DNA from 4 places in the Paenarthrobacter sp. 10L420 genome. Region 3 is predicted to be linked to each of the others. Evidence: predicted binding sites of a transcription regulator. Region 3 holds the regulator's gene; each other region holds the start of a gene.
What was found. The regulator HrcA, encoded in region 3, represses chaperone genes, less so after heat shock. The targets are predictions, from matches to a motif close to TTNGCACTCGNNNNNNNCGAGTGCNAA.
Positions count from the first base shown of each region.

Region 1: a site for HrcA is predicted at 1,763-1,789, ahead of groL (chaperonin GroEL). Genes of this name have one in related genera too.
Region 2: a site for HrcA is predicted at 2,219-2,245, ahead of AC1DD5_RS03210 (FmdB family zinc ribbon protein). Genes of this name have one in related genera too.
Region 4: a site for HrcA is predicted at 1,757-1,783, ahead of groES (co-chaperone GroES). Genes of this name have one in related genera too.

Region 1 is NZ_JBFTJK010000004.1:72,201-79,604, reverse strand. It holds gene groL (chaperonin GroEL) at 1-1,543, opposite strand, end outside; gene AC1DD5_RS08760 (cold-shock protein) at 1,857-2,060, opposite strand; gene AC1DD5_RS08755 (LytR C-terminal domain-containing protein) at 2,250-2,870, opposite strand; gene AC1DD5_RS08750 (DUF3263 domain-containing protein) at 2,919-3,254, opposite strand; gene AC1DD5_RS08745 (uracil-DNA glycosylase) at 3,363-4,130, shown strand; gene AC1DD5_RS08740 (siderophore-interacting protein) at 4,183-5,022, shown strand; gene AC1DD5_RS08735 (threonine/serine exporter family protein) at 5,047-6,534, opposite strand; gene AC1DD5_RS08730 (peptidoglycan bridge formation glycyltransferase FemA/FemB family protein) at 6,563-7,404, opposite strand, start outside.
Region 2 is NZ_JBFTJK010000001.1:660,336-667,739, reverse strand. It holds gene AC1DD5_RS03225 (GNAT family N-acetyltransferase) at 1-485, opposite strand, end outside; gene galU (UTP--glucose-1-phosphate uridylyltransferase GalU) at 491-1,423, opposite strand; gene AC1DD5_RS03215 (5-formyltetrahydrofolate cyclo-ligase) at 1,536-2,141, shown strand; gene AC1DD5_RS03210 (FmdB family zinc ribbon protein) at 2,306-2,578, shown strand; gene cpaB (Flp pilus assembly protein CpaB) at 2,803-3,453, shown strand; gene AC1DD5_RS03200 (AAA family ATPase) at 3,514-7,404, opposite strand, start outside.
Region 3 is NZ_JBFTJK010000006.1:73,337-80,740, forward strand. It holds gene lepA (translation elongation factor 4) at 1-1,266, shown strand, start outside; gene hemW (radical SAM family heme chaperone HemW) at 1,267-2,496, shown strand; gene AC1DD5_RS11200 (DUF4870 domain-containing protein) at 2,525-2,938, opposite strand; gene AC1DD5_RS11205 (DUF3097 domain-containing protein) at 3,074-3,925, opposite strand; gene hrcA (heat-inducible transcriptional repressor HrcA) at 4,100-5,107, shown strand; gene dnaJ (molecular chaperone DnaJ) at 5,166-6,293, shown strand; gene AC1DD5_RS11220 (16S rRNA (uracil(1498)-N(3))-methyltransferase) at 6,296-7,069, shown strand; gene AC1DD5_RS11225 (GerMN domain-containing protein) at 7,116-7,404, opposite strand, start outside.
Region 4 is NZ_JBFTJK010000001.1:637,375-644,778, forward strand. It holds gene AC1DD5_RS03110 (shikimate 5-dehydrogenase) at 1-2, shown strand, start outside; gene AC1DD5_RS03115 (THUMP-like domain-containing protein) at 9-1,235, opposite strand; gene AC1DD5_RS03120 (hypothetical protein) at 1,304-1,732, shown strand; gene groES (co-chaperone GroES) at 1,923-2,219, shown strand; gene groL (chaperonin GroEL) at 2,304-3,917, shown strand; gene AC1DD5_RS03135 (helix-turn-helix transcriptional regulator) at 4,241-5,914, shown strand; gene AC1DD5_RS03140 (hypothetical protein) at 6,083-6,424, shown strand; gene AC1DD5_RS03145 (flavin-containing monooxygenase) at 6,457-7,404, shown strand, end outside.

The sequences.
Region 1 (7,404 bases), on a different contig from region 3:
TGGTCAGGAAGAGACCAGCGATGGAAGCAGCGTTCTGGAGAGCCGAGCGGGTGACCTTTACGGGGTCGTTGACGCCGGCAGCCAGCAGGTCTTCGTAGACACCCGTGGCAGCGTTCAGGCCGTGGCCGGAAGGCAGGCCGCGAACCTTGTCAGCAACAACGCCCGGCTCGAGGCCAGCGTTGAAGGCGATCTGCTTCAGCGGAGCGTCGATGGCAACCTTGACGATGTTGGCACCAGTTGCTTCGTCACCCTGGAGGGTGAGGTTGGCGAATGCCTTGGCACCAGCCTGGATGAGGGCAACGCCACCACCGGCGACGATACCTTCTTCAACGGCAGCCTTGGCGTTGCGGACTGCGTCCTCAATGCGGTGCTTGCGTTCCTTGAGCTCAACCTCGGTTGCGGCGCCGGCCTTGATGACTGCAACGCCACCGGCCAGCTTGGCCAGGCGTTCCTGCAGCTTCTCGCGGTCGTAGTCGGAATCGGAGTTTTCGATCTCGGCGCGGATCTGGGCAACACGGCCAGCGATCTGCTCGGCGTCGCCGGCACCTTCAACGATGGTGGTCTCGTCCTTGGTGACAACGACCTTGCGGGCGGTGCCGAGGAGTTCCAGGCCAGCGTTTTCGAGCTTGAGGCCAACTTCTTCGGAGATGACCTGGCCACCGGTGAGGATGGCGATGTCGGCGAGCTGGGCCTTGCGGCGGTCACCGAAGCCCGGAGCCTTGACGGCAACAGACTTGAACGTGCCACGGATCTTGTTGACGATCAGGGTGGCCAGAGCCTCGCCCTCGATGTCTTCGGCGATGATCAGCAGCGGCTTGTTGGACTGCATGACCTTCTCCAGAACCGTGACGAGTTCCTTCACGTTGGAGATCTTGGAGTTCACGATCAGGATGTACGGGTCTTCGAGGACCGTTTCCTGGCGCTCAGCGTCGGTGACGAAGTAAGCGGAGATGTAACCCTTGTCGAAGCGCATGCCTTCGGTGAGTTCGAGCTCCAGGCCGAAGGTGTTGGACTCTTCGACCGTGATGACGCCTTCCTTGCCCACCTTGTCCAGGGCTTCGGCAATGAGGCTGCCGATTTCCGGGTCACCGGCGGAGATGGAAGCCGTGGCCGCGATCTCTTCCTTGGTTTCGATTTCCTTGGCAGAGGCGAGCAGTTCTTTGATGACTGCCTCAACAGCCTTCTCGATACCGCGCTTCAGGGACAGGGGGTCGGCGCCGGCGGCAACGTTGCGCAGGCCTTCCTTGACCAGTGCCTGGGCGAGAACCGTAGCGGTGGTGGTACCGTCGCCAGCGACGTCATCCGTCTTCTTGGCAACTTCCTTGACCAGCTCAGCGCCGATCTTCTCGTAAGGGTCGTCCAGCTCGATCTCCTTGGCGATGGAAACACCATCGTTGGTGATCGTGGGGGCGCCCCACTTCTTTTCGAGGACGACGTTGCGTCCACGCGGGCCGAGGGTGACCTTGACGGCGTCGGCGAGGATGTTCAGGCCCCGCTCGAGGCCGCGGCGTGCCTCTTCATCAAATGCAATGATCTTGGCCATAACGGCGGTAGTCCTTTCGGGACAGTCGTTAAGAAGGAACCTGTCAGATGGGGTGCCCGCGACGGACGGTCCTTTGCTTGCGGCCTCTGTATGCCCCGCGCTCCGGACCTCACCCCACCAAGGTGTTTCTTGATCCCCCTGACGTTCCGAGAGCCATCCGCCGCCGGCGTAGGCCGGGCCGGAGTTAGCAGTCGAAGCGTAGGAGTGCTAAATCAATAATTAGCACTCGACCGGGGAGAGTGCAAGCAGAAGCGCCACTTTGCGCTATAAACAAAGGGGTTTCAGCCGTTAGCTGACGTGACGGCCAAAGGGACTATGCAACGCGGACGCTTTCGGCCTGCGGACCCTTCTGGCCTTCGCCTAATTCGAACTCCACCCGCTGGCCTTCCTCGAGGGCACGGAAGCCTTCCATCTGAATAGCGGACCAGTGCACGAAGACGTCGTCGCCGGAGTCATCCACAGTGATGAAGCCGTACCCTTTTTCGGCATTGAACCATTTGACGGTTCCCAAAGCCATGATGCCCACACTTTCACAGTAGCCAAGACCGGTTGCCGGGATCTCCGGACCGGAATCAATCCACTGTAACCACAGTCACTATCCGCGCGCTCCTGCCGAGGGGCCGACCATGACTTTTGTTATTGAGGCTTAACCGAGTTGTAGCTTTCGAGGCTGAAACCACAGAAAAACGGGCGGGATTCAGCGAAATTACCGGTAGCCAGGTCCCACAACAACCACTAGAGGCTGCTGTATTTCAGGAGACTCAACAACCGCGGTGATACCGAGGAGTTTGCCCAGTGCTTCTGCATTCGCCTTCTGTCCAGGGACGTTGTAAAAGACCACGGAAGACTGTTGCGGCAGGCCGCCCCAGTTCCCCACAGATCCCAAAGCCCAACCATCGCCTTGGACCAGGCCCGCGACGCGACTGGCAAGCCCAGCCGTAGCCGTGCCGTTGTAGACAGCCACTGCAACGGACTTGTCCACCGGCGCAGCAGAAGGAGTTGCCGAAGCTTCGCCTGAAGGCGTGGTTCCCGGGCTCGGCTCGCCGGAAGCGATGGGTGCGTTGCTTGATTCGGTAGGAGCAGCAGAAGGGGAGGTTTCGCTCTGCTGAGGCGCCGGAGTCGAAACGCTTGTGGACGCGCTGGGGGCCACCAGGCCGAGCCGCGGAAGTATCAGGAAAGCGACGAGTCCCAGCACAAGGGCCACGGCTCCTAGGGTCAGGACCGGCCACAAATTGGGGCGGACTGTCTCTTGGGCGTCACGGTGCACACCCTGCCGGGAGCTGTTCTGTGGGACCCGGTCGAATTCATCCTTGGCAAATTTGGTCATGGTGAAGCCTTGTCCTTGCTGGTTGCTGCTGACTATCAGCCGGGCGATTTACGCGTCGGACCCCAAACGGCGCGCTGTCCGCGCACGTTGGCGCGACGTACGTAGTCTACGCAATCTCTTCACCAGCATGGGATCGTGGGCCAACGCATCTTCGGTATCGATAAGTGCGTTCAGGATCTGGTAATAGTGCGTGGCGGAGAGATTGAAGAGCTCACGGATCGCCTGTTCCTTGGCGCCGGCGTACTTCCACCATTGCCGTTCCAAGGCCAACATTTGCTGATCTCGGTCACTTAGAGGTGAGTCGCTGCGGGTCTCGGCTGCCAGGTCTTCAAGTGCCAAACCGGTAGACTGCGGCGCCATTGGTTCCGGTGCTGGTTCAGCCACGGCACACTCCTTGACGCTGGTTGGGGGAAAATGTCCTACCCCCATGTTACGGGCGAATAACAACGCTGTCATTCGCACCGCCGATGCCATGGAGGAGACAATGACAGGGTGACTGGTGAGGATGCACTGTTTGACCTGGAACCCGCCGGCGTTGCCGATCCAGGCTTCGACGAGCTTATTGACCGACCCTTGGAAGAGCTGATGGCCGCTGATTGGGCGGACGCGTTGCGACCCGTGGAAGGCCAACTCCGTGAGGCTTTGGCCTTTGTTGCGGGTCAGGCTGCCCAAGGGATCCACGTCCTTCCTGCAGCTACCAACCTTCTCCGGGCTTTCCGCCGACCATTGGCTGACGTCAAAGTACTCATCCTTGGCCAGGATCCGTACCCAACCCCGGGACACGCCGTCGGGCTTTCCTTTGCCGTTTCGCGGCATACGCGGCCGATCCCCCGGAGCCTGGCAAATATTTATCGTGAACTCCACGACGACCTCGGGCTCCCGCCGCGCATCCATGGCGACCTCACGGCCTGGACGGACCAAGGCGTCCTGCTGCTGAACCGTGTCCTTAGTGTCGCAGCCGGAAGCGCTGGCTCACACCGCGGCAAAGGCTGGGAGGCCATCACGACGGCGGCTGTCAGTGCGGTAGCCCATCGCACCGACGGCGCGGGACGCCGGAGTCCCCTGGTCGCGATTCTGTGGGGGAAGGACGCCGAAGCGGTCCTGCCGCTGCTGGATGGCACACCGGCAATCACTTCGGTGCACCCGAGTCCCCTTTCGGCATCACGTGGTTTCTTTGGTTCCAAGCCGTTCAGCCGAACCAACCAGCTGTTGGCGTCACAGGGCGCAGAGCCCGTCGATTGGGAACTACCCATCTTGTAACCTTCGACTCATACCCAACTGGCACCCCACGAATTAGCTTAGGCTTGCCTATATGGCTGCTCTCCCCGTTTCTTCGTCCGCCACCCGGACCACACGCCCGCAGGTCAACCTGAGGGTCCAGCGCAAAGAATGGCTCTCACCTCACATGGTGCGGATCGTCGCCGGCGGGCCAGGGTTCAGCGACTACGTGAACAACGAATACGTGGACCGGTACGTCAAGATCGTTTTTCCCCAGCCCGGCGTTGATTATCAACTTCCGCTGGACCTGTGGGCCATCCGCGAGACGATGCCACGTGAGCAATGGCCGCACACCCGGACTTACACCATTCGCTGGGTGAACCTGGAAGAACGGGAACTGGCGATTGACTTCGTAGTCCATGGCGACGAGGGCCTGGCAGGGCCTTGGGCAGCGGCAGCGGAACCTGGGGACACTCTGATTTTTACCGGGCCCGGCGGCGCCTACAATCCTGCGCCCGACGCCGATTGGCACCTCTTCGCCGGCGATGACGCCGCGATTCCAGCCATCGCAGCCTGCATAGAGGCGCTCGCCCCGGAAGCCCGCGGATTTGCGTTCCTTGAGGTGGACAGCGCCGAGGACATCCTGCCTATCTCTGCTCCTGCTGGCCTGAAACTCCACTGGCTGCAGCGCAACGGAGTGCCTGCCGGATCAAGCGAGCTGCTGCTTGAGGCGCTTCGTGAAATGCAGTGGCTCCCCGGCCGGGTTGATGTCTTTGCACACGGCGAAAGAGGCTACATGAAGGGCCTGCGGCAGATCTTCTTCGCCGAGCGCGGCCTGGAGCGTTCGCAGGTTTCGCTCTCCGGTTACTGGGCTCAGGGCCGGGTAGAGGAAGTTTTCCAGGCCGAGAAGAAGCTTCCCGTAGGACAGATTTAGTCAGATCCAGCGGCCAGCGCAGATCTAGCGGCGCCGTACCCTGCGGCGCTCGTTGCTGGATAGGCCCTTCGTGAGCGGCCTGGCCAGGTTGTCACCGAGGACGATTCCTGCTGCCACTCCCAGGACGATCGCGCCTGCATTCAGCATGCCTCCGGCGCCCTGAACAATGTCCGCTTCCTCAATGGTCAATACATACATTGAACGGAATATGGTCAGGCCGGGGAGCAGGATGAGCGCGGCCGGAACAGCCACTACAAGCTGGGGAGCGCCAAGTTTCAGTGCCACTACCCGAGCCAACAGGCCGATGGCCACAGCCGATACTGCCGGCGACAAGCGGTCGCCGAACCCGGCAGTGGTAGCCCCCCACAACACGAAGAAGCCGACCAAGCCGACTGCCGCCGTCGGGAGTAACAGGCGCATCTGTGTCTGCTCGGTGACGCCGATAGCCACTACGGCGATGGCGATCAGAATGGCTTGGCCCCACAAAGGATACGCATCGGGGAATGTTTTGGTGACGTCCAGGACTTCGCTGCCCATGAGGGTCCCGACGACGACGGCGACGGCGATACCAGCGACGATCGCGCCGAAGGTGAGCAGCGTGGAGAGGAATCGTCCGGCCGCGGTGACCGGGAAGCCGTTGATGGCGTCCTGCACGGAAGATACAAGCCTGCCCGTTGGAAGCAACAACAGGATCCCGCCGGCAACCACAATGGACGGAGCGATGTCCGCACCCGCCCAACGCAGCATCAGGGCGACAAACGTGACCAGGAACGAGCAAGCCATGGTGATGAAGAAGTCGGGCGTCCGCCACCGGCTCAGTTGCCGCGCAACCAAACTGATCAGCAAGTTGGAGCCAAAAGCCAGGGCTGAAGCGCCGGGACCACCACCCAGGACGCCCACGAACACCGCCGCGAACACGGCAAAGGCAACCGTAACCATCCAGCGAGGGAAGGGCTTGGCGCTGCGGACGATGTCATTCAATCGACGGACGGCTTCGTCGCGGCCCACTCCCCCGGCCACGATGTCCGTGACCAGTTGATGCACCTGCGCGAGGCCGGCGTAGTTATTGGTCCACGAGCGCACCACACGCAACAACGTGATGGGGGTCTGGTCCTTTGGCGCATAGTTGATGGCTACCGACTGGTTGGTGATGTCCACTTCAACGTTCTTCAAGCCAAGGGCCGCGGTAACGGCAATCATGCTTGTCTCAACTTCAAGGGCGCCTGCACCGTATCGGAACATGACTTCGGCCAGATGCAGGGCGAAGTCGATCGTCTTACGCGCTGAGGCGTCGACACCAACAACCTGGATAGTCGGGTTGGCGTAGGGACTGCCCGCGAGCCGGTCCACGATGTTCATGGGGGCAGTGGGCGGGCTATCGCCTTGAACCAAGCGCATCAGCATGCGCTTGGCATTGGCGTTCTGCCGGATTTGCGATGGCCGCAACGGCTGGGTCTTGGGCAAGCCGTCAGTGTGAGGCCTGCCGCCGGAGCCCTCAGGGCGTTCAGTCACGCAGTGTTCCTCCCTTGGCTTTGGTTGATTAGTTCTTCCCCGGGAATTTCCTCAGCAGGTTTCCGGGCTCCGGCAATTTTGCCAGTATCGTCTTGGCGGCATCTGCGAGCTTCCTGACCGCCCGGTAAGCGGTGAAGACCGGCAGGTTCACCGGTGTCACGAAGTCGCCAACCAGCTGGACCACCTCGCCGCCGAAGCCCTTCTTGAATTCGTAGCCGCCGTGACCGGTTTCGTCCTGGCCCTGGATGCCGAAGGTGCCGTAGAAGTTATAACGCGAGTAGCCGTTGTTCAGAGCGTGCAACAGCATGCCCCAGTACAGCGACGTGGCTCCGTTGAAGTAGATGTAGTCCTGGACAGTCCCGCCGATCACGCACACGATTTCATCGCCGGAGCAAGCGAAGTGGATCGCCGCAACCGTAGCCACGCCAACCGAGTCGGGGAACCGTTCAATGTCCTTGAGGCTACGCTCGTAACTGTCCACGAGGTCCTGGACCACCTTGATGCGGTTGGCCTTCTTCTTGCTCCCGGTTTCCTCGACGTCGCGCTTGAGGTCCGCGAGTGTCTTGGACTCCGCATCCAGGCGCTCTGTGATGGAGGCCCGGTATTCGGGGATGTTGATCTTGGCCATCATGAGCTTGGTGAACTCATCCGAGGTATTGCGGAGCAGTTGCTCGTAGTACTCACGCTCGCGGTAGGTGAAACCCTTTTCGTCGCCGGCAGTGCTCAGCGCGTTGTAGAAGTCGTCCAGGGTTTCCAGCGTGGCCTGTTCCAGGTAAACGCCGTTCTTTTCGGCCTTCCGGATGGCCTTGCGCGTGCGGTAGTTCATGCCCATAATGAGCTCTTCGGAATCGGCGATTCCGTCCAGCTTCT
Region 2 (7,404 bases), on a different contig from region 3:
CCGAGCTTTTCCACCACCCGGAGACTTGGTGCGTTCTCAGGCCGGATATTGATTTCCATCCTGTGCAGGCCCAGGGTCCGGAAGCAGTGGTCCGTAGCCATGGCAACTGCCGTGGGAGCAATGCCGTGCCCGGCGCGTTCCTTGTCAACCCAGTAACCCAAGGTAGCCATCATCGCCGAACCCCACACGATGGATGAGACCGTCAATTGCCCCACAATCTGCGGCTCACGGAACCCCTCGGTCCGCTCCGTGATGAGGAAGGGCAAAGCCGTGGACTGCCGGGCTTGCGCATTCAGGGATGCCACCATTTGACGGTAACTCGGCAGGCGCCCACCCGGCGCAGGATTGGACGCCTCCCAAGGTGCAAGCCATCCACTGTTCCGCGAACGGACTTCAGACCACTCCCGCTTGTCGCGGTAACGGATGGGCCGGAGCACCAAGGCTCCGCTTTCCAGCGTTACCGGCCAGATCGCAGAGCCGTACACCGGTGTTATTTGGGAAGACCGGCAGTGAAGGTGGGCAGCCACTCGCGGAGCTCGGGGCCCAAGTCATCGCGTTCGCATGCCAACTCGATGCAGGCCTTCAAGTAGCTCAACTTGTCACCGGTGTCATAGCGACGCCCACGGAAGACAACGCCATAAACGCCGTAGCCTTCACCTTCCCCGGCAGCCAGAACCTCAAGGGCATCCGTCAGCTGGATTTCTCCGCCGCGTCCGGGAGCAGTGTTCTCCAGGACGTCGAACACTGCCGGGTGCAGAACGTAGCGACCGATCACCGCGAGGTTGGATGGAGCTTCTTCGGGGGACGGCTTTTCCACCAGCTGCTTGATGCGGACGTAGCCGTCTTCACCGTTTTCCTCGACGTCGGCGCAACCGTAGGCGCTGATTTTCGAAGGCTCAACTTCGATGAGAGCGACAACGGAACCACCGGTTTTTTGCTGGACAGCGATCATTTCGCTGAGCAGGTCCTCGCGGGGATCGATCAGGTCATCGCCGAGCAAGACCGCGAACGGCTCGTACCCGACGTGCTGCTTTGCACGCAGGACCGCGTGGCCGAGGCCGTTGGGGTCGCCCTGGCGGACGTAGTGGATGTCGCCCAGGTTGGTGGCGGACTGGATAGCCTCCAGCTTGGCAGTATCGCCCTTCGCTGCCAGCGTTGCTTCCAACGCCGGCACACGGTCAAAGTGATCTTCCAGGGCGCGCTTGCTGCGCCCGGTGATCATCAGGACGTCGTGCAGGCCAACCTTCACCGCTTCTTCGACGACGTACTGGATGGCTGGCTTGTCAACCACGGGCAGCATTTCCTTCGGCATCGCCTTCGTGGCGGGGAGGAACCTGGTACCAAGACCCGCTGCGGGGATGACGGCCTTACGGACAGCATTGTTATCGAGAGTCACCGGACTAATGTAACGGAAGGAATACATCAACGGGTAAACCCTCGCCGTGGCAAGACGCAGAAACAGCCCTTGAACTGGAGCGGATTTGCTGCTTTACGTAGACCACGGTAGCCCGCGCGAATCTCATGATCGGACAAAAATGGCATCGAAGGAAGACATCCGCAGCAGCCGACGCCTGTACAGGCGCGGCCTCACCAAGGAGCAAGTAGTCCAAGCCGGTGAATCAATTGCACGGCACGGCTTGGCCTGGGCCGAGAAAATCTCGCCCGGATCCCCCAGGACCTTCGCGATCTACGTCGGCGTCTCCCACGAACCCCCAACCATGCCCCTGATCGCGGGCCTCCACAACGCCGGCCACCAGGTCCTGCTTCCCGTCTGCGAAGCCGGCCGCCAGTTGAGCTGGGTCTACTGGACGCCGGAGACAGCTTTCGTCCGGTCCGACTACGCACCCATCGACGAACCCGAAGGCGAGCGTTTGGACAGTGCTGTTGTGAGCGCTGTTGCGGGCATCTTCATGCCGGCCACCGCTGTGGACCGGGATGGCAACCGCATCGGACAGGGCGGCGGCTACTACGACCGCCTCCTCCAACGCCTGGACAGTTCCGCTGGGCGGCCACCCACCATTGCGGTGGTGTACGACGACGACGTATTGCCTTCCGGAGCTATCCCCGCCGAGCCTTTTGACCGGCCGGTGCCGGATGCCTTGACACCCTCGGGAATCATCGCGCTTGGCGGCGGAGAGTGACCTGGTTGACGCTACGTGAAGCCGCCCACCTACGTGGAGTTGGCAGATAGCGGATGAACGGGATGCTGATGATAGAATTGGCACTCAGGCCCTGCGACTGCTAATGCGGAGATTCTCCGCCACGGCTCCACAGGACCTGAACCTTGTCCTGAAGGAGGAACTCAGTGCCCACATACGCATACGCCTGCAAAGACTGTGACCATGCCTTTGACATCGTCCAGTCCTTCTCTGACAGCTCCCTGACGGAGTGCCCTGAATGCCAGGGCGCGCTCCGCAAGAAGTTCAACAGCGTCGGCGTTGTCTTCAAGGGCTCGGGCTTCTACCGCACGGATTCGCGCGATGCCAAGGGCAGCACCGTCTCCGCTGCGCCCTCCTCCCCGGCGACTCCGACCCCGGCTGCCGCGCCTGCACCAGCGGCTGCAGCCGCAGCAAGCTAGCAGCACTTTTCCACACCAGCACTTTTCCACATAGGGCACCCGGCCGCTGTTGGGCGGCCGAGCCCGGTGGCTAACGTGGCGTCATGCCACTAAAGTCCACCACTTCGCCACTCCCCCGCCGCGAACATTCAACTGCCCCTGCCCGGGGCCGTGGTCGCTCCCGAAACCCGCCAACCAGCACGGCTGGCTCTTTCCTCCCACGGAAGCAGGGGCCACATCGCCAAGTGAGGCTGGGCCCCAGGCAGAGCCTGAACTTCTGGGTCTCCCGGAATCGTCGGCTGACAGTTGCACTGCTGCTCTGCCTGGCCACGGGCATTACAGTCCAACAGCTAACCCCTGCCTCTGAGCAGCGCGTCAGCATTCTCGTCGCTGCCCGTGATCTTGCCGCAGGCACCAGCCTCACAGTGGCCGACTTCACCACTGTTGATGTGCCGCCCGACCTCGCGATCTCCGGAGCCCTGGAGGATCACGTTTCACTGGTGGGCCGCCAGCTTGCCTCGCCCTTGACTAAAGGGCAGATTCCCACTGAATCCAATCTTCTGGGGCCGGGTCTTCTCACTGGTGCACCTGTAGGTTCAGCTGCGGTCCCTCTTCGCATGGCTGACCCTTCATCCATCCAGCTTCTGTCCCCGGGACAGCTGGTGAATGTAGTACTCACTGCTGCAGGATCATACGACGAGTCCCGGCAAACCGAAGTCCTGGCCGCCTCCGTCCCTGTTCTTTGGACGTCTGCCCAAGGGGGCAAACCTGGCCAATGGCTTGGCACCAGCGACACCGACGGCTTGATGGTGGTAGCTGCAGATCCCCGGCAAGCAGAAAAGCTTGCCGGCGCATCCACGCTTGGCAAGCTTTTCTTCGTTTTGGTCAATCCCTAGGTTTGGTCAATGCCCAGGTTTCGCCAATCCCTGATGGAGGGCTTGGATTCGGTGATCTCATCAGCCCCAATGCGGGGGCTTCTGCTCCTTCAACCACTGCTCATGGTCATAGTTGCCTTCGTCGCCCCAACGCCGGGGATCGTCTTCAGCGGCCTTGGTAGGCAAGATTCCACCGGAAGCTTGCTTCGTCGCTGGCGTCTTTGACTCTGCCTGCTCTTCAGCGTTTTCGGCGCCTACAGCTGCGGCCTGTTCGTCAGAGCCGCTTTCGTTGTCGGTTCCCTGTTCATTCACTGGTACTTCAGTCCCATCCTCTGGATCACTGGGCGTTGGATTGCTGGCTTCTGCGTTGCTTGGTTCGCCATCCGTCCCCCTGCGCCGGTTCACATCTGCCTGCCCGGGCTGCTGAGATTCCAGCGATGCCTGGGGACTTCCCGGGCTTTGCCGATGCGAAGCCCGGGTTGCGGAGGAACCGCTGTACGAGGAGCTGCTGTACGTGGACATCCCATATGAGGAGCTGGAATACGAGGAACCTGCATACGAGGAGCCAGCATTATCCAGATTCAATTGTTCAACATCCATGTCCAGGAAGCCATGCTCCGCTGGCGGGGCGGCCTGGGGAACATGGTTCTCAAGTCCCAAATAGGACCCGATTCGATCTGCGCAGGACGAAGGATCCGTGAACACTTCGATGGTCCACAGGGACATGTAACGCCAGCCCATGCGTTCCAGCAGCTGGGGCCTCAGACGGCTGCGTTCACGGACACTCATGCGTCGGTAACGTTCCGTGCCATCGGACTCGATTGCCACCGGCGTGGGAATCTCGGCGCCTTCCCGTCCAATGGTGTGGACGGGATCGGCAGCGGCGGCAATGTCCAGGACACCGTCATAAAGGTGCCACACGCGGGCGCCCCTCGCCCGCAACCTCTCGCCGAGATCGGCAACCAGAGGGTCCTCCCCCAAAGCCTGTTCGCTGGCAACGGCGCGCGAAGCAGGAGTTCCAAGGTTGCTGTTTCCGGACAGTTCCCGGTCCAGCAGTTCGTAAAAGTCCACAGCCCCGTGCGCCAAGCGGTCCAGATCCAGATCTTCCGGGCGGAAGCAGCTCAGGACGTGCATGGAACGGCGGGCACGGGTCATTGCCAAGGCAAAGCGGTTTCGTCCGCCCTCGGTGGACAGGGGTCCGAACGAGTGCAAGGCGCGGCCGTGGGGTGTCCGTCCATAGCCCAGGGAGAAAATGACATGGTCGCGCACCAGGCCTTGGGCACGCTCGAGGTCCACAACGCGGAAAGACTCGGGGCCGGCGCCGAAGAAGGCGGACAACAAGGGGTGGTTGGGCAACTGAAGCCGGATAGCCTCGCCGATCCGCGCAGCGTGGCGCAGGCTGGCCGTGACCACCGCCAAGGACGTGCGGGGCCGGAGTCTGGCATGCTCGAAGACAAGATCCACCACGCGGTTGACCTCCGCCGTAACGGACTCAACGCCCTCATGGTCCGCGCCGGGGAGGCCGGTTCCATCGGGGATGTACTCCACCAGGATCGAACGATCCAGGCCAGTTACCGAATTGCCATCAGGCAAACGCCGGAGGCCGCCATCGTAGTAGTTCTTGCTCAGCTGCAGGATCAGATCCTCATCGACCGCCCGGTAAACCCAGTTCAGCTGCCAGGTGGGCAGGACGCGTGCCAAGGCTTTGAACGCACTGTCCACGCTCTCGTGGCTGGCCACTCCCGCCACGGGGGGTTCGACGGCAACGCTGAAGGTGCGGGCGTTCGCGACCTTCGCATCCCCGAAGGCTATGACTTGCCGGGCCCGTGCAATCGCCGGGAGGACGGCCTGAAGTGAGGTCGATTCGGCGTCGATGATGATCACGGCGTCAAACTTCTGCTCCGCCGGAAGAACTCCCGTCAACAGGTACGGGCTCACCGACCACACCGGAACAAGCAGGGGCACGAGGTCAGGGGCCTGCGCACTCAAAGCAGGGAGCGTCACCCGACCATCCTTCAGCAGGGCACGCAGCAACTCGGCTTGCCGGGGGTGCTCCACTATCCCTTGGCCCCACTTCCGGGCCAACTGCCACCGCAAACGCGCAGCACCACTGGCAATGTGGGCTTGGTCCGCAAGGCGGTACTCAGCTTCAAGACGGCGGAGGGAGTCGCCGTCGGACATGGCGAGGTAGTCATCACCACTGATCATTGCTTCCAAGGCAGACTGCCACCAGGCAAGGTCAAGCTCGGCTGCCACCGAAGTGGCCGGAACTTCACGGGCGGCAAGGTCAGCGAGCAGCTCGCCGAGCCCGTGCTCGCGCATCTCCTCAATCAGGAGTGTGCGCTCCGGAAGTGTTTCAAGCGTGGCTGTATCCGCTACCAGCCGTTCGAGCCGCTCCATCAGTTCCAGATACGGAGTCTGGTGCAGCGAACCACCGGCCGAAGTGTGCTTGAGTGCCTCACCCAGGCGGCGAAGCTCGCCATCGAGTTCGCGGTACAAGGACCCGAGGTCAGCGAGCCCCGACGGCACGGCCGGGTGACGTTGGGTGGTTGCATAGCCCGCCCACAGGGCACGCTGCTCCTGGACCAGGACCAGGGAGCTGTGCAGGTCCGCGATGTGAACGCCAGGCCGCACATACTCCTTCGCCACCCGCCGCAGCCTCGAACGCTGCATGGACGGCATCTCCAGGTTCCGCTCCCGCCTCCACGCCGAGCTCGCAGTTGCAGAGATGAGGTCATGCACCGGGCGATCAAAAATATCCGGAGTGAACTTGTCCAGGCTTTCGCGCACGGCAATCAGCAATTCAAGCTGTGCGCCCCACTCCGTGAAGGTGTCCGCCAAACGGATCTCGGCGTGATCCGAAACCTGCTTCATGCGCTCGCGCAGGACGGGAAGTTTCTCCTCGGCGATGCGCGCAAGCTGTTGGGCCTCTTCTGTCTCCTTGCGGGTTACGAGCCGGGCACCGTACCAGGGGCTGGAGGTGGAAGCCCGGCTGAAGCTGCCCAGCTCGGCAGCACGACGCAGGCGCCCAGCCAGTTCTTCACGGTCCTTGATGTTGTCCAGCACACTGCGCTTCAGGCGCACCGTGGTGGACGGCGCCGGGTGGATGGACGTCAGCTCGGCCAACGATTGCATAGCCTGGTACGGCGAGCATCCCCAACGTTCGCGGACATTGTGGAGCGAGGCAACATGGTCCCTCAGGGCATGCCGGTGTCCGATCAGCGTCTGATGGAGGTTCCCGAGTTGGGGTTCCAGCGCCTTTTCATTGCGCATGATGGCACGGACCAATTGGCCCTTTAGCTGCTGCGGTGTGGTGCCGTTGCCCGGACGGAACAACATCGAATCCAGGCCCAGCGATTCCAGGTGCGCAGAAAGTCCCGCCAGGCTGGACTGCCGGTCTCCCACCACGAGAACGGATTTGCCTTCGCTGACCAAGGCGCCAATCGCATTGATTGCCGTCTGGGTCTGGCCGCTGCCCGGTGGGGTGCTGACAACAAGCGAATCTCCCGCGCGAACAGCGTCCACAACATACTGCTGGTCCGTGTCAGCGTCGAGCAAGAGGAGTTCGTCTGCCGGGTCGCGTTCATCAAGGCTGGGGAACCGCCCTGCTTTGATGGGTTCGGGCTCAATCTCGCCACCATTGGCAGCAGTTGCCAGCGCAGCCACGGTGGGGTTGTTCATGTTGATCCACGGATCATCCAGGTTTCCCGAAAGATCAGCCAAAGTGGTCACGAGCAAGTTGAATTCAACCTCGGCGCCGTGAATGGGCTGAACCAGGGTAGCCAGGCGATCCAGGACCGGTTGGGGGTCAAGCCGGGCCGTGTTGTAGGCCATGCGGGCTACTGCATTGACGTCGAAGACGATGCCGTGGACGGTCTTCAGGTGACGTACCAAAGCCGGGTTCATGCGTGCTTGCTCGGTGAGCTGCAACTCGAAATCGTCCTCGCCCGGGCGAACGGTCAGGATAATGGA
Region 3 (7,404 bases):
CCCGTGGGCGATGCCAATGCTCCTGCCCGGGCCATGATCTTCGACTCCGTCTATGACACCTACCGCGGCGTGGTCACTTACGTTCGCGTTGTGGACGGCATGCTGCACCCGCGTGAGCGGATCCAGATGATGTCCACGCGCGCCACTCACGAACTCCTGGAAATCGGCGTCAGCTCCCCGGAGCCCACACCTTCCAAGGGCTTGGGTGTGGGCGAGGTCGGCTACTTGATCACCGGTGTTAAGGACGTCCGCCAATCCAAGGTTGGCGATACCGTGACCAACCTCGCCAAGCCGGCGTCGGAGTCGCTCAGCGGCTACGCCGATGCCAAGCCCATGGTTTTCTCGGGTCTGTACCCGCTTGATGGAACTGACTATCCCGTGCTCCGTGATGCCCTCGAGAAGCTGATGCTTAACGACGCCGCTCTGGTCTATGAGCCCGAGACGTCCGCCGCATTGGGCTTTGGCTTCCGTGTTGGTTTCCTGGGTCTGCTCCACCTCGAAATCACCCGTGAGCGTCTTGAGCGCGAGTACAACCTCGATCTCATCTCCACAGCTCCCAACGTGGAGTACGAGGTAACGCTGGAGGACAAGAAGGTGATCCACGTGACCAACCCCAGCGAATATCCCACAGGCAAGATCTCCGAGGTCCGCGAGCCTATGGTCTCAGCCACCATCCTGGCACCGAACGAGTTTGTTGGCGCCATCATGGAGCTGTGCCAGAGCCGCCGCGGCGTTATGGGTGGTATGGACTACCTCTCCGAGGACCGTGTGGAAATCAGGTACCGCCTTCCCTTGGCGGAAATCGTGTTCGACTTCTTCGACATCCTCAAATCCAAGACGCGCGGTTATGGCTCGCTGGACTGGAAGGCCGACGGCGAACAGGTTGCCGACCTCGTTAAGGTGGACATCATGCTCCAGGGCGAGCAGGTGGATGCTTTCAGTGCCATCACCCACCGTGACAAGGCCTACGCCTACGGTGTCATGATGACCGGCAAGCTGCGCGAACTCATCCCGCGTCAGCAATTCGAGGTGCCCATCCAGGCCGCCATCGGATCTCGCATTATTGCCCGCGAGAGCATTCGGGCCATCCGCAAGGACGTTCTTGCCAAGTGCTACGGCGGTGACATCACCCGTAAGCGCAAGCTGCTCGAGAAGCAGAAGGAAGGCAAGAAGCGCATGAAGATGGTGGGCCGCGTTGAAGTGCCTCAGGAAGCTTTCATCGCTGCGCTGACCACCGACGAGTCCAAGGACAAGGCAAAGAAGTAAATGCCCAGCGTCCTCCCTTTGGGCGACCCTGCACCTGCGGACGGTTTGTTGCCTCCGCAGGTGCTGACCGGCGTCGAGCACCGCAAGTTCGGCCTGTACGTGCACATCCCCTTCTGCGCGGTGAGGTGCGGTTATTGCGACTTCAACACCTACACGGCCACGGAGCTGGGTGGTGGGGCGTCGCAGGATGCTTACGCAGGCACGGCTGTCACTGAACTGGACTTTGCAGCCACCGCTATGGATGCCTCCGGTCTGCCGAAGCGCCCACTGAGCACTGTATTTTTCGGTGGTGGGACACCCACGTTGCTCCCTGCCGAGGACTTGGCTCGTATCCTTCGTGCCGCCGTCGTGCAGTGGGGACTTGAACCGGGCGCCGAGGTGACCACCGAAGCCAACCCCGACTCCGTAACGCCCGAGTCGCTCCAGGTGCTGGCGGATGCCGGCTTTACGCGCGTCTCTTTCGGCATGCAGTCCGCGGTACCGCACGTCCTCAAAGTGCTGGACCGGACCCATACCCCGAGCCGCGTTCCGCTGGTGGTCCAGTGGGCGCGCGAGGCGGGCCTGGCCGTTAGCCTTGACCTCATCTACGGCACGCCGGGAGAGTCGATGGCGGACTGGCAACTGTCCCTTGAGACCGCCCTGTCCTACGAACCCGATCACATCAGCGCCTATGCCCTGATCGTGGAAGACGGCACAAAGCTGGCGGCCCAAATCCGCCGCGGCGAAGTTCCCGGAATTGACGACGACGACCACGCCGCGAAATATGAGCTCGCCGATAAATTGATCTCGGAAGCCGGGCTGACATGGTACGAGGTCAGCAACTGGTCGAAAGCGCCTGAACAGGCCTGCCGTCACAATCTTGCCTATTGGCGGGGCGATGACTGGTGGGGGATCGGTCCGGGCGCTCACTCGCACGTGGGCGGTGTCCGCTGGTGGAACGTCAAGCACCCCACCGCTTACGCCAACCGTCTGGCGGCAGGAGACTCGCCGGCAGCTGGCAGGGAAACCCTTGACGCCGAAACCCGGGAAGTCGAGCGCATCATGCTTGAGGCCCGGCTCGGTACAGGTCTGTCCGTTGATGCGCTGGACAAAGTTGGCCGCCATGCGATGGCAGGACTGATCGCTGAAGAACTCGTGGATCCGGGTGCGGCCTTCAAGGGGCGCCTGGTTCTTACCCTTAAGGGCCGGCTCCTGGCCGACGCCGTGGTGCGCAGGATTCTGCCGGACTAATCGTCTGCAGAATCCTGGAAGCCTTGGACTACTTAATCCAGCGCAGGTTGAGCTTGTAGCGGTGGGGCTGTCCGTGATTGACGCGGATACCAGCCGAGACTGAGAAGCACGTCAGGGCTACCCAGATGCCCGTGGCGATGACTGCAAAGATATTGCCCACGACGGGAAGCAGAACCAGGATATTTGCCAGGACTGCCGCGATGGTCGGAGGAAGCGTGAAGTTCAGTGCTTCCTTGGATTCCTGCGCCGTAAATGGCCCGCGATCACGGAAGATGAGATAGATCAACAGGGACGGCAGGCATCCCAGAATTCCCCCGAAGTGCGCAAGGGTGGCCCACTGCCGGTCTTCGCTTGCCGTCAGTGGGAGTGCGTTTGCGGGCGCGCCATGGTACTGGGGCTGGCCTGCGGCGCTGCCCGGTTCTTCAGGAGCGTTCTCTGCCACGGTGTCTTCCCTTTGCTGTAAAGATGCTGCAGTGTTGCTGTCCCAGAATACTGGGTTCCGGGTCATCCCGGGACCAACGCCCCGTTACGTCCCTGCGAAAAGTGCATTGAGGAAACGTAATTCAGGACAAGACGGTCAGGCAGTGGTGAGGAAATCGATGACTTCCTCCACCCTTCCCAGCAGCGACGCTTCCAAGTCGGCGTAGCTGCGTACCGCACCAAGCAGGCGCTGCCAGCCGAGTCCAATGTCTTCGGCGGTTTCGTGCGGCCAGCCGAACGCGGTCAGTATCCCGGTCTTCCAGTCAGTGCCTCGTGGAACTTCCGGCCACCGCTCAATACCCAGCACTTTTGGCCGGATGGCTTGCCAGACGTCTATATACGGATGGCCGACGATCAGGACGTTTCCGGCGGCTCCGGGTACCGTCATGGCTTCTGCGGCGATGCGTGATTCTTTTGAGCCTGCCACGAGGTGGTCTACCAGGATCCCGAGCCTGCGCCCTGGCCCGGGCGAGAATGCGGCGATAGCTGACTTGAGGTCGTCCACGCCGTGGAGTGGCTCTACGACGATGCCCTCAATGCGGAGGTCGTCGCCCCAGACTTTCTCCACCAGTTCGGCGTCGTGCTTGCCTTCCACCCAAATACGGCTCGCCTTGGCCACCTGTGCACGATGGCCCAGGACCCTTACGGACCCGGATGCCGTTCGACCCGACTGCACAGGCGAACCAGGAGCCTTTGCTGCCGGAGGCATGAGACGGATGGCCTGCCCTTCAAGCAGGAAACCGAACCCGAGTTGGAACGACTTGGTTTTGCCACGCCTGTCCTCAAGGGAGACGATGTGCATTCCCCCCGATTTCTCCACCCGTGTGACTTCGCCCACCCAGCCGGACTGGACGTCTTCAAGGACCATCCCGCGCTGGACGGCTACCTCGGGGAGTTGGCGTTTGGCAGGAGCGGACAGATCCTGCGGGCCCCACGTATCGAAAGCCAAGGACTTCATACCCCTCTGTGCTGGTTGTGCTGGGAATAACTCCCGCGGGCGGTTTCAATGCTAGCAACGTGCTGGCTCATACTAGACTTGTTAGCACTTGGGCATGTTGAGTGCTAAGTGAGTGCTGTTTATCCGTCCCGATAAAGGCCCGGACAGTCGTCAGGAGGTGTTGCAATGAGTGAGCCACGCAAGCTTGAAGTGCTGCGCGCAATCGTTGAGGATTATGTGCATTCCCGTGAGCCTGTTGGATCCAAGGCACTTGTGGAGCGGCACCATCTGGGCGTTTCCAGCGCCACCATCCGGAACGATATGGCTGTGCTGGAAGAAGAAGGCCTCATCGCAGCGCCGCATACCAGCGCAGGCCGCATCCCCACGGACAAGGGCTATCGGCTGTTCGTGGACCGCATCTCGCAGGTCAAGCCGTTGTCCGCCGCGGAGCGTCGAGCCATCCACTCGCTCCTTGAAGGGCCGGACGACCTCGATGACATCCTTGAGCGCACGGTCAGGCTACTGTCGCAACTGACCAACCAGGTCGCCGTCGTTCAGTATCCGCACTCCAACCGTGCCCTGGTCCGTCACGTTGAATTTGTCCTCCTGGCGCCAAAGCAGGTGCTCGTGGTGCTCATCGCAGATACAGGAAGCGTTGGCCAGAAGGTCATCGAGGCTGGCTCTGATGTAAGCAACGAGGCCTTGATGGCACTGCGTTCCCGGTTCCTGGGAAGCATCGCGGGAACCCAGCTGGCACTGCTGCCGCAGGTGTTGCCTTCCGTAGTGGCGCTGTGCCCGCCGGAGCTTCGGGGACTCGCGCAGCATCTTGCCCATGGTCTCCAAGCCCTCAGCGACACCAGCCGCGAAGAGCGCATCGTCATGGCCGGAACAGCCAACCTTGCCCGCTCCAATGTCGATTTCCCGTTGAGCATTGGGCCAGTGCTGGAAGCTCTTGAGGAACAAGTTGTCATGCTTCGGTTGTTGTCCGATATGGGGGATGATCCCCGCGGCGTGACTGTGAGCATCGGGCGCGAGAATCCTTACGATGGCCTGGCCGAGGCCTCGGTTGTGGCAACGGGGTACGGCTCCGGTGCCAAGGTGGGAATCCTCGGACCAACCCGGATGGACTATCCCACCACCATGGCTGCCGTGCGCGCCGTGGCCCGTTACCTTTCCCGCATTCTCGGCGGCTGACGCAAGCCCCGAGGTAAGAATCGCCGTGTAACCGTATAACAAGGAAGAGATACAGACTTTGAGCAGCCACTATGACGTTTTGGGAGTCTCGCCGGAAGCCACCGGGGAAGAGATCAAAAAGGCGTACCGCAAGTTGGCGCGAAAGCTTCACCCGGACGTCAACCCGGGGGAGGATGTCGCGGAGCAGTTCAAGGCCGTGACGCATGCTTACGAAGTGCTGTCCGACCCCCAAAAGCGCCGCGTCTACGATGCCACCGGTAACGAGAATGGCACTGACAACGGCTTTGGTGGCGGCTACTCCGGCCAGGGTTTCGCGTTCCAGGACATCTTCGATACCTTCTTCGGCGGTGGCGGCGGGCACGCTGGTCCGGCCTCCCGTGTGCGCCGGGGCCAGGACGCACTGATCAGTGTCCGCATCGACCTCAAGGACGCCGTGTTTGGTGTCAACAAGAAGCTCGAAGTTGATACGGCTGTCGTCTGCCCCACCTGCGATGGCAGCTGCTGCCGGCCGGGCACACACCCGGAGCGCTGTGACATCTGTGGCGGCAGCGGCCAAGTCCAGCGGGCCGTTCGATCCATCCTGGGCCAAGTCATGACCACGGCGCCGTGTGGTTCCTGTGAGGGCTTCGGTACGGTCATCAAGGATCCCTGCAACGAGTGCAACGGGCAGGGCCGTATCCGCAGCCGGCGTTCCCTCACCATCAAGGTCCCTGCCGGTGTTGCGACAGGTACGCGCATCCAACTCTCCGGACAGGGCGAAGCAGGACCAGCTGGCGGACCTGCGGGCGACCTCTACGTAGAGATCCGCGTCAACAATGACTCCACGTATATCCGTGAAGGCGACGACCTGCACGCAACACTGAGCGTTCCGATGACAGCCGCCGCCTTGGGCACGGAACTGAGCCTGGAAACTTTCGACGGGCCCCAGGAGATTGATGTCAAGGCCGGCACCCAGTCCGGCGAAGTCATCACGCTTCGCGGGTTGGGCGTTACCCACCTCAGGGGCTACGGCCGCGGCGATCTCAAGGTGCACCTGCACGTTGAGACACCGGTCAAGCTGGATCCAGCACAGGAAGAGCTCCTGCAGCAGCTTGCCAAGTTGCGCGGCGAGCAGTTCAGCGAAGGCAAACTCGTGGCCAGCGGTGGCATGTTCGCCAAGCTGCGGGACAAGCTCGGTAACCTGTAGCGGTGAGCAACCCCGTTTTCTTCACGCCCGCCGGGAGCCTGGACGGAGTTGAGCCGGGCGCTGTGTTCGTCATCGACGGTGCAGAAGCCCGGCATGCCGTTACCGTGAAGAGGCTCACTGTCGGTGAGTCCGTGGACATCGCCGATGGCGCAGGAGCCCGCCTGACAGGCACGGTTGCAGAAGTTGGCCCTGGAAGTTTGTCCGTCACGGCATCCGAGGTAGTTTTCGAAGATCAGCCAGACGTGCGTTTGGTGCTGGTCCAAGCGTTGGCCAAGGGTGACCGTGACGAGTTGGCCATTGAAACTGCCACCGAACTGGGCATAGACGCCGTAATCCCCTGGCAGGCTGAGCGATCCATCGTCCGCTGGAAGGGGGATCGCGCTGCCAAGGCCCACGCGAAGTGGCAGTCTGTGGTCACTGCCGCGGCGAAGCAGGCCCGGCGGGCGTGGATACCGGAGGTGCGTCCTATCCTGGATTCCGCGGCTTTGGCAAAGGCTGTTGCCGCCGCGGACCTGGCTGTAATCCTTCACGAGGACGCCAAGAACCCCTTGCGGACCGTCCTGGAAGCGCCCATCGTGGCTGAGGCCGGCGGTCTGGATTCACCACGTGAAGTCCTCTTGATCGTGGGGCCGGAAGGCGGCATCTCGCCACGCGAGGTGACGCGCCTCAGCGACGCCGGGGCGGTCACGGCTCTCTTGGGGCACCACGTCCTGAGGTCTTCGACGGCGGGACCCGCCGCCGTCGTACTCGCCTCCGACGTGTTGGGCCGCTGGTAGGCTGTGTCGCCTTCCAGGCAACGCCAGCTAATGCGCGACGCCGGCTCTAGCCGACGCTGAAAAGCCGCGTATCGGTGGTGGATGTGTCTGCTTGCCCGGAGTCCTGAACCTGGGATACGCGCAATTCGTATTTCCCTGGTTTCAGGGTCGCATTGAAGGAGAAGACGCCGAATTGTCCCGGCTCTCCTGTGGCTTTTGTCTGGCCGGTCAGCAGGCTGGCCTTTTCGCCATTGCCGTTGTCCCGGAGGATCTGCCAGCTGACCGGCTTGGAGCTGTCAGTGCTGCGGCCATTGAACTTGACCACGCCAGCCGGGAGCGAGGTGTCCTCCTGCGGG
Region 4 (7,404 bases), on a different contig from region 3:
GACGTGACTTAGAACGTCACAGGCTCCACGACTACAGCCACTCTTTCCTCGCCAATCCTTGTGAGGACCAGGGTGGCTGTTTTCGCGGCCTTACTGTCGCGCTTGGAGGGAAGCAGTTGCTTCCGCAGTTCTTCGGGAGTGACGGCCGTGCCACGCTTCTTGATGTCCAGCACCGTGACGCCATTCGCTTTGACCCAGGCTTTGAGCGCCTTCACGTTGTAAGGCATCACTTCCAGCACCTTGTATGCGCGGGCAAAAGGCGAGTCATGGAGTTCCGGGGCGCAGATGTAGGCGATATGTTCGTCCACCAGGTGCCCGCCAAGGCGTTCTGCGACGTCGGCCACCAGCCCTGCGCGGATGACCGCACCGTCCGGTTCGTAGAGGAATCCTTCTACAGGCCCGACGGCGGCTACCGGGCCGCCGTCGAAATCCTCGCCGCTGGTGAGCTCGGCAGCGCCCTGCGAGCCGATGACAAGTGCCGCGCGACGGACCCCGGGACGGGCCACCGCGTTGAACCACAGGGTGACCTCAGTGACGTCGCCGCCTACGGAGACCCACTGCGCTTCACAGTTCGCCGGAACCGAATCGTGTGGCATCCCCGGACCCATCTTGACTCCCACTGCCCGGCCGGCCGCGGCCAGGCCTTCAACGAACGACAACGGGGGAGAGAAGGCTTCCGGATCCCAGATCCTCTTGGTCCCGGACGTGGAGGTTGTGCGTCGTGCGGGATCCAGCCACACGCCGTCGATCCCGTCCAGGTCCACCGACGTAGCATCCGAATGCACCACCGTGGCGTGCGGGAAGGGCATGAGGTTGATGGTGGCGCAGGCGGCAGTGGTTTCGTCCATTTCCACGGCGGTCACGGCAATGTCCATGGAGGCCAAGGCCATGGAGTCAGCTCCGAGGCCGCAGCCGAGGTCGGCTACGTGGGAAATGCCGGCCTTGGCAAAACGCTCGGCGTGCCGGGCCGCGACGTTGAGGCGGGTTGCCTGTTCGAGTCCGGCCTGGGTGAACAGCATCTGGCGGGCAAACTCGCCGAACTTTGCTTCGGCGCGGGTCCGGAGCCGGGACTGCGTCAGTACCGCGGCCACGAGTTCAGGGGAGTGGCCTGCTTTTCGGAGGTCGGCGTTAACGCTGAACGCTTCGTCTTCGCGGTACGGCCCCAGCGAGGCAAGGAGTTCCCATCCTTCAGTGGTCAGCAAGGGTGCGATCTGTTCCTGCGGTGCGTGAGACATGGGATCAAGCCTAACGGCGCCCGCCATGGGGCCGTGAGTTGGGAACCAGCGACGATAGGGTTGTTTTCATGGAAGACAACGCAGCTCCGCAGCCCTCCGACACAAACAACCCGGGCGGGAACCACTCCACTGCCCCGGGAGCTTCAGAGCATTCCTCCGGTCGATCCCTCGTGGCTTTTGCCCGTCCTGCCTTGATCGCGGGGGCCGTGATCGCTGTAATCTGCATTGGCCTGCTGATCGTCATCTTCGCGTTGGACTCATTCAACGCTGCGGCGTACTCCGTGACGGGCAAGAGCGTGAATGACGCTACTGATGAAGCCCGCGACATCCGGGAGCTCTACAGTGGGGCCCGCATTGGCGGGATTATCGCCTTGGTGATTTCCGGCGTCGTGGCCTTGGCGGCCGCCGTCGTGCTGTATTTGAACCGTGGATCTGCCCCTGCAGATGAGGACGACGACGGCGAAGACTACGATTTGGACGACCTCACCGGTCGGTAACGGGAGTTCACTCAGGACGAAATTCTGGCACTCACCTTGACCGAGTGCTAACGCTTACATAGAGTCGTGTTAGCACTCTCCCCCGGAGGGTGCTAATCACGCCAGGCGTCACCGGCACCGCGACGACGGTTGCACGCCACGGCACCCTAGTTCTTAGTCCATGAATCAGCTCATGAAAAGGAGAGTCCGAGTGTCGGTCTCGATTAAGCCTCTTGAGGATCGTATTGTTGTTCGCCCGCTCGAAGCAGAGCAGACCACGGCTTCCGGCCTGGTAATTCCGGACTCCGCGCAGGAGAAGCCGCAGGAAGGCGAAGTTGTTGCAATCGGCCCCGGCCGCTTCGATGACAACGGCAACCGCGTCCCGGTTGACGTAACTGTTGGCGACGTCGTCATCTACTCCAAGTACGGTGGAACCGAAGTCAAGACCGGCGGCAACGAGTACCTCGTTCTGTCCGCCCGCGACGTCCTTGCGATCGTCGTAAAGTAACTTCCTGGAGCCCCGCACCGCAGCCGCGTTGGAATCATTCCGACCTTCTGCGGTGCGGGTTTTCTGTCTTGAAAGGACACAACCATGGCAAAGCAGCTTGCTTTTAACGATGCTGCCCGCCGGTCTCTTGAGGCCGGTATCGACAAGCTCGCCAACACTGTCAAGGTGACGCTTGGCCCGCGCGGCCGCAACGTCGTGCTGGACAAGAAGTGGGGCGCTCCCACGATCACCAACGATGGCGTGACGATCGCCCGCGAAGTTGAGCTTGACGACCCCTACGAGAACCTTGGTGCACAGCTGGCCAAGGAAGTAGCCACCAAGACCAACGACGTCGCTGGCGACGGCACCACCACCGCTACGGTGCTGGCGCAGGCACTGGTCAAGGAAGGCCTGCGCAACGTTGCTGCTGGTGCCGCTCCTGGCGAGATCAAGCGCGGCATCGAGGTTTCCATTGAAGCCATCGCAGCCCGCCTCCTGGAGAACGCAAGCGAAGTGCAAGGCACCCAGGTTGCCAACGTTGCCGCCATCTCCGCACAGAGCGACGAAATTGGCGAACTGTTGGCCGAGGCGTTCGGCAAGGTGGGCAAAGATGGCGTCATCACCATCGAAGAATCCTCCACCACGCAGACCGAACTCGTCCTCACCGAAGGCATGCAGTTCGACAAGGGCTACCTTTCCCCGTACTTCGTCACTGACGCAGAACGTCAGGAAGCAGTCCTCGAAGACGCCTTGATCCTGATCAACCAGGGCAAGATCTCCTCGCTGCAGGACTTCCTGCCGTTGCTGGAGAAGGCGCTGCAGGCCTCCAAGCCGCTGTTCATCATCGCCGAGGACATTGAAGGCGAAGCCCTGTCCACGCTGATCGTCAACCGCATCCGCGGCACGCTGAACGTTGTGGCTGTCAAGGCTCCGGGCTTCGGCGACCGCCGCAAGGCCATGCTCCAGGACATCGCTACGCTCACGGGCGCCCAGGTTGTTTCTCCGGACCTTGGCCTCTCGCTGGACACCGTTGGCCTCGAGGTACTGGGTACGGCACGCCGCATCACGGTCACCAAGGACAACACCACCATCGTTGATGGCGCCGGAACCGAGCAGGACGTTGCCGACCGCGTGGCCCAGCTGCGTGCCGAGCTCACCCGCACAGACTCCGACTGGGACCGCGAGAAGCTGCAGGAGCGCCTGGCCAAGCTGGCCGGCGGTATCGGCGTTATCAAGGTCGGCGCAGCCACCGAGGTTGAGCTGAAGGAAAAGAAGCACCGCATCGAGGACGCCGTTTCCTCCACGCGTGCTGCCCTTGAAGAAGGCATCGTTTCCGGTGGCGGTTCCGCCCTCATCCACGCCCTCAAGGCGCTGGATGAGTCCCCGGCCGTCAAGGCACTGGAAGGTGACGCAGCAGCAGCTGTTGGCATCGTCCGCCGCGCCTTGGTCCAGCCGCTGCGCTGGATCGCCCAGAATGCCGGCTTCGATGGCTTCGTCGTCGTTTCCAAGGTCTCCGAACTCGAAGCCAACCACGGCTTCAACGCCAAGTCCGGCGAGTACGAGGACCTGATCGCCGCCGGCGTGATCGACCCCGTCAAGGTCACGCGTTCCGCACTCCGCAACGCCGCTTCCATCGCTGCCCTGGTTCTCACCACCGAGACCCTGGTTGCCGAGAAGCCGGCTGAGGACGAAAACGCACACGCAGGCCACCAGCACTAACAGCCTGTTCGAAAAAGCCCTGGTCACTCGTGGCCAGGGCTTTTTTCTGCCCTCTTGCGCTTCCCGATGTGTGCTGTGTGGCATCGGCTTTGTGGCGTGGGCGTGTGGTGTCCTGACCTTCTTTGAACCCCGGGCAGCCGCCGTGCAACCGATAAAGGGTGAAAACCGGGCTTCTGCACGTCAATGAAGGTCAGGAACCCACACGGCGCGTCAGGGATTCGTGGAGCCATTGTGGGCTTACGACGGCGGCGGTACCCTGACGCTAATACGGCCGCTTGTGTGCGCCAACCGGGTTGCTCGTGGTCGCAGAATGAGTGTGGACTATGCCGGTTACAGCCTTGGATCTGGGACGCTCCGCGTTCTCCGAGCACCGCTGGAGCGATGCACTGGATTGCCTTGCCCGGGCGGACACGGAGGGCGGACTTCCACCCGAGGACATTGAAGTCGCGGCCTCCGTGGCCATGCTGTTGGGCAAGGACTCCGAAGGCGTCGCCTACCTGACGCGGGCGCACGATGAATATGTCACCGTAGGAGACATGGCTGCCGCCGCCCGTTGCGCAACGTGGCTGGTGCTGTTCCTCATGGACATCGGGGAGCCGGCCCGCAGCTCGGGCTGGATGTCCCGGGCAAAACACTTGGTGGAAGAACTGGACGAGCCCACCGAAGCTGAAGGCTACCTCCTGATACCGTCTGCGCTGGGAGCCTTGTACGGAGGAAATCCTGAAGCCAGCAATGAGCTCTTTGGCCGCGCCTTGGCAGTGGGGCAGCGATTCCACGACAAGGACCTCATGGCCCTTGGACGGCTGGGCCTGGGCACGGCCAGCATCACCCTTGGATTCCCGGACAAGGGCTTGGAGATCCTGGATGAAGTCATGGTTTCCGTGACGGCGGGGGAAGTATCACCCATTCCTTCAGGCATCATCTACTGCTCCGTCATCGGCAGCTGCCGCCTCGCCTTCGACGTCCAGCGTGCCCATGAATGGACCGCCGCGTTGGAACGCTGGTGCGGGGACCGGCCGGACATGGTGATGTTCAGCGGGCAGTGCCAGTCCCACAGGGCAGAACTGTTCATCCTCCATGGCGCCTGGGATGACGCCATAGCTGCCGTCCACATTGCCCAGGACCGCTCGCGCCGCGGCGATCCGGAAGCGGCCTGGGGTGCGTGGTATCTGCAGGGCGAGATTCTGCGTTTGAAGGGCCAATTTGATGAAGCCAGCGCGGCTTATGCCAAGGCTGCAGAGACCGGCTTCGAAGCTCTCCCCGGGCTCGCGCTGGTGCTGGCAGGCCAGCAAAAAGTGTCTCAGGCCCAAGCCATGTTGCGACGGGCCACGGCAGGCTCGGACCCCGCGAACCGACGGCGGTTGCTTCCCGCCGTCGTCGACGTCGAGCTTGCCGCTGGTGACCTTAAAGCGGCAAGGGCCGCTGCTGACGAGCTGGCGGCTCCGGTCCTTGAAACGGGCAGGCCCCTGGAACGGGCGCTTGCGGCGCAGGCGGAAGCCCAGGTGCTGCTCGCAGAGGGCAAGGCGGGCGACGCGCTGGTGGCCTCAAGAAAGGCATGGCGGCTCTGGTACAGCCTTGAGGCACCTTATGGCGCGGCCACGTGCAGGGTGTTGACGGGTCGCGCCTGTTCGGAACTGGGCGATCCCGACTCTGCCGCCATGGAATTCGAAGCAGCCACAGCCGAGTTCGCTGAGCTTGAAGCAACGCCTGCTCTAGCTGAGGTGCTGGGCCTCAGCGCTGGACGCGACAGTGCGGGAGCCGGTGCAGAGGGTGGTGGCGGGAAGCGTTCTACGCCCGCTACCCATGAACTTACAAACCGTGAGCTGGAAGTCCTGCGGCTTGTAGCTGACGGAAAAGCCAACAAGTCCATTGCCCGGGAACTGTATCTCAGCGAAAAAACCGTTGCCCGGCACGTCAGCAATATCCTCAGCAAACTCTCCTTGCCCTCCAGGGTTGCTGCGACCAGGTACGCCTTCGAACACCACTTGACCAACTGATCTTCTCTCACATCCCACAGCCTTTCTCCCGATCTTCTCTCACGTCCTGTGGGGTTTCTCCCGATCTTCTCTCACGTCCCGAGATGCGCATAAATACCCATGCCCCATCCAGCAGGATGCGTCATTTGGCCGACGCGGCAGAGGGCGCCGGACTCATAGTTTGGGCTTATGAATATTCCACTGCTCGCCGGCACCGTATCCACCGTGCTCTTTGCATCCAGCATGCTGCCCATGTTGGTCAAGGCAGTCCGCACCAAGGACCTGGCCTCCTACAGTTTGAGCAACATCACTTTGACCAACATCGCCAACGCAGTGCATTCCTTCTACGTCTTCGACCTTCCGGCGGGACCCGTGTGGCTGTTGCACTCCTTTTACGTGGTGACGTCGGTCTTGATGTTGGTGTGGTGCCTGCGGTACCGGAAGGCTCCGGCTGAAACCCCAGCAACTGAAACCCCAGCAACCCGGGGTCACTTACGGCCCATGTCAGCCGCTGCCATGGGCCATAAGTGACCCCGCGTTGGATTAACGAGAAAGGAAATGCCATGAAAAATGCTAGTGATTCGCAGTTCGATACCGTGATCGTGGGAGGTGGCCAGGCCGGCTTGGCGCTCGGCTATTGGCTGGCCAAACGACACCACAACTTCGTCATCCTTGATGAGAACGCCAGGACCGGGGATTCGTGGCGTCAACGCTGGGATTCGCTTCATCTCTTCACCCCGGCCAAGTACGACGGATTGCCGGGCGCACCTTTCCCAGGGGACCCGTTGGCGTTTCCCAGTAAGGATGAGTTGGCGGACTACCTCGAACAATATGCACGGCGGTTCAGTCTGCCCGTAATCCACGGAGTCCGTGTTGACGGGGTGACGCAACAGGGTGATTGCTTTCTTGTGAGCTCCGGTGATCGGTCCTGGATCGCCAACAACGTGGTGGTTGCCACAGGTGGATACCGCCTGCCCAAGCGGCCGGCATTCGCCAATCAGCTGGATCCCGGCATCGTGCAGCTTCACTCGCAGGAATACAAGAACCCCGGGCAACTCCAATCCGGGCCCGTCCTCGTGGTGGGGCTCGGCAATTCCGGCGCGGAGATTGCCGTTGAAGCCAGCAGGACGCACACCACGTTGCTGGCCGGCAAAGCCAGTGGTGAAATCCCAGTTCGCCATGGACGCGCTGCAGCCCGGTTCGTCCTGCCTGTGATTCGATTCGCAGGCCTTCACGTCCTGACGCTGAACACGCCGGTTGGCCGGAAGGTGGCGCCGGCTTTCAAGATGATGGCGGCACCTTTGATTCGGACACGCACAAAGGACCTGCGTGACGCGAAGGTGGAACTGCTGCCGAGGATAGCCGGGGTAAAGCAAGGTAAACCGGTGCTGGAAGAGGGCCGGACTTTGGATGTGGCGAACGTCATTTGGTGTACGGGATACCGGGAGGATTACTCGTGGCTGAAGCTCCCGTACCAGAACGGCGATGGGATTCCGACCCATAAGAGGGGA